2 regions of the Alkalihalophilus lindianensis genome follow, and region 1 is predicted to be linked to the other one. Evidence: a T-box and tRNA genes for the amino acid it is inferred to sense, from the RefSeq annotation. Region 1 holds a T-box; the other holds one or more tRNA genes.

Region 1 (2,378 bases):
GCAGTCATTGAACCGTCTTCCCAGTGAATCATCGGGATAGGCTCTCCCCAGTAACGTTGACGACTGAACAACCAGTCACGTAAACGATAGGTTACTTTTTTCTTTCCATAATGATTTGCTTCAAGCCATTCAATCATGTTTGTAATGGCTGCTTCTTTACCTAAACCATTAAGGAAATCAGAATTAACATGTTCACCATCACCTGTGTACGCTTCCTTCTCAACCTCACCGCCTGCCACTACTTCAACAATGTCTAGGTCAAACGTTTTCGCGAATTCATAATCGCGTTCATCATGAGCTGGCACCGCCATAATCGCTCCTGTACCATAGCTTACAAGTACATAATCGGCAATCCAAATTGGAATTCTGCTACCATTTGCAGGATTCACAGCAAATGATCCTGTAAAAACTCCTGTTTTCTCTTTTGAAAGCTCTGTACGTTCAAGATCACTTTTTAAAGCAACTTGTTTTTTATATGCTTCTACATCTTTTTGCTGCTCAGCAGTGGTAATAACGTCTACTAGCTTATGTTCAGGTGCTAATACCATATAAGTTGCACCAAATAATGTATCTGGTCGAGTCGTGAACACATCTACTTTCTCAGCATCATGACCATCTACTTTAAATGTAACTTCTGCGCCTTCAGAACGACCAATCCAGTTACGCTGCATATCTTTAATGCTCTCAGACCAATCAAGCTCATCAAGGTCTTCAAGTAAACGATCCGCATACGCTGTGATCTTTAACATCCATTGCTTCATCGGACGACGTTCTACTGGGTGACCTCCACGCTCACTTTTTCCATCAATTACTTCTTCATTGGCTAGAACCGTACCAAGTGCCGGACACCAGTTCACCGCTACTTCATCAATGTAAGCAAGGTCTTTTTCATAAAGCTTTAAGAAGATCCACTGCGTCCACTTATAATAATCTGGATCAATTGTGTTTACTTCACGCTCCCAATCATAGGAGAACCCTAAAGCTTTAATTTGACGGCGGAATGTATCAATGTTTTTCAACGTAAATTCAGCAGGATCATTCCCAGTATCAAGGGCATATTGTTCAGCTGGTAATCCAAAAGCATCCCACCCCATCGGATGAAGAACATTGTAGCCTTGCATGCGTTTCATTCGAGATAAAATATCTGTTGCCGTGTATCCTTCCGGGTGACCAACATGAAGGCCTGCACCAGATGGAAATGGAAACATATCTAATGCATAGAACTTTGGCTTATCGGCATCCTCAGTCGTGCGAAACGTTTTGTTCTCTTCCCAATGATCTTGCCATTTTTTTTCAATGTTTAAGTGTGAAAACGACATACTATTTTCCTCCTTTAGTATCTGATCGTTCATTGACTTTGAGCTAATCATTATGTTCGCCAGGATAAATATGAGTTCAACAAAAAACTCCCGCCCCTAACAAGATTGTCAGGGACGAGAGTTGTATAATTCCCGCGGTACCACCCAAATTAACAAGCCTTTTGACTTGTTCGCTCAGCACAATTAACGGACGTGACCCGTTGAGAACTACTTTACTTTTCATTCTCAAAACTAAAAGGCGAGTTCATCATATCCTTCTGGCTGACTTGCACCATCCGTCAGCTCTCTTGTTTCCTAGATATCATTACTATTCCTTCTAAACGTCTTTATATGAACTTAATTAGTATTGTATGAACTACAAGGGGCTATGTCAAGTTCTAACAACATATGCACATCTAATTAGATGTGTTCAGTTGATTTTGCTGCTGGATCATCTTCTTTAAAGGAGAATCATACTTACTTAAGAACATGATAGCTATTAGCAACATTCCAAGTAAGACATAGATTAGTACCGTCATGGAATAAAAGTCAACAAGGATCCCCCCTAGAAGAGGTCCGATCATTTTCCCTCCAGTTGAAACACTATTCACAATCCCTTGATAGAACCCTTCTTTTCCTTTTGGAGCTAAATCATTAGCAATAGTCGGTACAGCCGGCCAGACAAACATCTCACCTAGTGTTAAGATGATCATCGCCACTAAAAACCCTGTGAACATTGTCGCTTCGGCAAGTACTAAGTACGAAGCCATAAAGATAATGACCCCGACAACCATCTGAGCTTTTAGGGACAATCTACCTTTCTTAATGAACCAAGTGACAATTGGTTGAGCAAATACAATCATTAATCCATTTACCGTCCAAAACAAACTATACTGTTGCAAAGGGATACCTAGTGATTGAGTGTGAACGGAAACATTAGCTTGCCACTGTGTATAAGCCACCCAGCAAATAAAAAATGCGACTGATAGTAACATTAAGGCATGAATCCGGTAATTATTTCGTATCGGCGTTTTCTGTTCAAAAACATTTAATGTTGTCGCTTGATTGCTTTGTGCGCTC
Region 2 (2,378 bases), on a different contig from region 1:
ATAATCAACTCTCCCCTTTCCTAATAGAATGGTAAACCGGTACGTATGCCCGCCCACTTCTAATAACATCGTTCCAGAATACATCGGGTTTCCATTATACAAAAATCTAATATTAGTAAGTGGAAGGCTACTGGAGTGAAAAATCATTGTTTCATCCATAAAAGATCGTCGTAAAAGAATATCGTTGGAAGTACCTCGAATGATGTATTCTTTCCCTGTTTGGTTTATTGACACTTCGATTGTGCGTCCATGTGCCATCGCTAAGTGTTGGGCTAGAAGTAAGTCTTCTTTAAATTGTTTAGCTACTTCTTCTGTTTTATAACTGTTCCAGGAGTTGGGAAGAAAAATGATGGGTAGTAATAAGAGGATTGATAAGATTAAAAGAGTGACAAGTAATTCAGTCAACGTATGACCAGATTGTGAGGATTGCCTATTAATCGGAAACAACTTTACCATTTTCAAGCTTTAGTTGTTCTCCATTAGGACATGTTGTCGTCTCAGTATAGCCCTCATCTGCAAGAGCTTGGAGTGTAGATGGTTTTGCATTTTCTTCAATTTCATAAGCATGCACTTGTGTTTGAAGAAGTTTTATAGTGGCTTCACACCCTTTTGAGCCCGCAACATCATTATTTTTTGTCATATTAGGAATAGCAATTAATAAGAGGATCGAAATAATCATTAAAACAACCAACATTTCAACAAGTGTAAATCCTTTTTGATTAAATAAATACTTTTTCAATTGGCATCACCTCGGGGATAGGGTATCTTGCGGGAAACTGAATGAAGAACATAGAGGAATCTTAAAGCTCCTTCCCTCCTTTCTTTTGTCATTGTTTGCTATAATTAGACATCAAGCAAACAAATTCCTTCTTCATCTCAAAAAAAGCGAGGTTTTTTCAGTTGCAAAATTTATTATTGTTTTTCATCCGTATCTATCAAAAATTCATTTCACCGATAAAGCCTCCAACATGTCGCTTCTATCCTACATGTTCTCATTACGGCATTGAAGCAATTCAACGGTTTGGCGCACTTAAAGGGGTCTACTTGACGATAAAACGATTAAGTAAGTGTCACCCTTTTCATCCAGGTGGAATTGATTATGTACCAGAAAAAGAAAAAGAGACGTCAAAAAGCTAGCTAAACATAATTAGTGTATAGCTAGCTTCCTATAGGAGGAACCCTATTTTATAAAACGTTAAAAGTAACAAAAAAACTTGTACTCATAATGAGTACAAGTTTTTAAAAGTGCGGGTGAAGGGAGTCGAACCCCCACATCATAAGATACTAGATCCTAAGTCTAGCGCGTCTGCCAATTCCGCCACACCCGCATATTAAAATATATGGTGAGCCATGAAGGACTCGAACCTTCGACCCTCTGATTAAAAGTCAGATGCTCTACCAACTGAGCTAATGGCTCTAACTAAAATGGTGACCCGTACGGGATTCGAACCCGTGTTACCGCCGTGAAAGGGCGGTGTCTTAACCGCTTGACCAACGGGCCATACTTAAAAGTGGCGGAGAAGGAGGGATTTGAACCCTCGCGCCGCTCACGCGACCTACACCCTTAGCAGGGGCGCCCCTTCAGCCACTTGGGTACTTCTCCATGGCTCCACAGGTAGGACTCGAACCTACGACCGATCGGTTAACAGCCGATTGCTCTACCACTGAGCTACTGTGGAATGGTGGGCCTGAGTGGACTCGAACCACCGACCTCACGCTTATCAGGCGTGCGCTCTAACCAGCTGAGCTACAGGCCCATGAAAAAAATAAAAAGCGGGTGATGAGAATCGAACTCACATCATCAGCTTGGAAGGCTGAGGTTTTACCACTAAACTACACCCGCATGTTTCTTTTAAATTTCAAATGGTGCGCCCTGAGAGATTCGAACTCCCGACCTTTTGATTCGTAGTCAAACACTCTATCCAGCTGAGCTAAGGGCGCTAGAGACTAAGCGGAAGACGAGATTCGAACTCGCGACCCCCACCTTGGCAAGGTGGTGTTCTACCACTGAACTACTTCCGCAAAGAAATGGCTGGGCTAGCAGGATTCGAACCTACGCATGACGGAATCAAAATCCGTTGCCTTACCGCTTGGCGATAGCCCAAAAATAAAAATGGGGCGACTGATGGGAATTGAACCCACGAATGCCGGAATCACAATCCGGTGCGTTAACCACTTCGCCACAATCGCCATAATTATAAATGGTGGAGGGGGACGGATTCGAACCGCCGAACCCGGAGGGAGCGGATTTACAGTCCGCCGCGTTTAGCCACTTCGCTACCCCTCCACTATAATTTTTAAAATGGCGGTCCGGACGGGACTCGAACCCGCGACCTCCTGCGTGACAGGCAGGCATTCTAACCAACTGAACTACCGGA

What was found. A T-box is a leader RNA that pairs with one kind of tRNA and senses whether it is charged. The one in region 1 lies ahead of leuS (leucine--tRNA ligase), so its partner is inferred to be a tRNA-Leu.
Region 2: it has a tRNA-Leu gene. The T-box ahead of leuS (leucine--tRNA ligase) is inferred to sense a tRNA for this amino acid. The anticodon was not compared.

Annotation. Positions count from the first base shown of each region.
Region 1 covers NZ_JAWJBA010000008.1:68,730-71,107, reverse strand. Annotated here, with positions in the region: gene leuS (leucine--tRNA ligase) at 1-1,319, opposite strand, end outside; T-box leader at 1,427-1,649, opposite strand; gene RYX56_RS18590 (MDR family MFS transporter) at 1,715-2,378, opposite strand, start outside.
Region 2 covers NZ_JAWJBA010000003.1:402,918-405,295, reverse strand. Annotated here, with positions in the region: gene RYX56_RS12155 (type II secretion system protein) at 1-8, opposite strand, end outside; gene comGD (competence type IV pilus minor pilin ComGD) at 1-456, opposite strand, end outside; gene comGC (competence type IV pilus major pilin ComGC) at 434-739, opposite strand; gene yidD (membrane protein insertion efficiency factor YidD) at 901-1,137, shown strand; tRNA gene RYX56_RS12135 (tRNA-Leu) at 1,247-1,328, opposite strand; tRNA gene RYX56_RS12130 (tRNA-Lys) at 1,342-1,417, opposite strand; tRNA gene RYX56_RS12125 (tRNA-Glu) at 1,427-1,501, opposite strand; tRNA gene RYX56_RS12120 (tRNA-Ser) at 1,513-1,603, opposite strand; tRNA gene RYX56_RS12115 (tRNA-Asn) at 1,605-1,679, opposite strand; tRNA gene RYX56_RS12110 (tRNA-Ile) at 1,681-1,757, opposite strand; tRNA gene RYX56_RS12105 (tRNA-Gly) at 1,773-1,843, opposite strand; tRNA gene RYX56_RS12100 (tRNA-Arg) at 1,865-1,941, opposite strand; tRNA gene RYX56_RS12095 (tRNA-Gly) at 1,951-2,022, opposite strand; tRNA gene RYX56_RS12090 (tRNA-Gln) at 2,030-2,104, opposite strand; tRNA gene RYX56_RS12085 (tRNA-His) at 2,115-2,190, opposite strand; tRNA gene RYX56_RS12080 (tRNA-Tyr) at 2,203-2,287, opposite strand; tRNA gene RYX56_RS12075 (tRNA-Asp) at 2,304-2,378, opposite strand, start outside.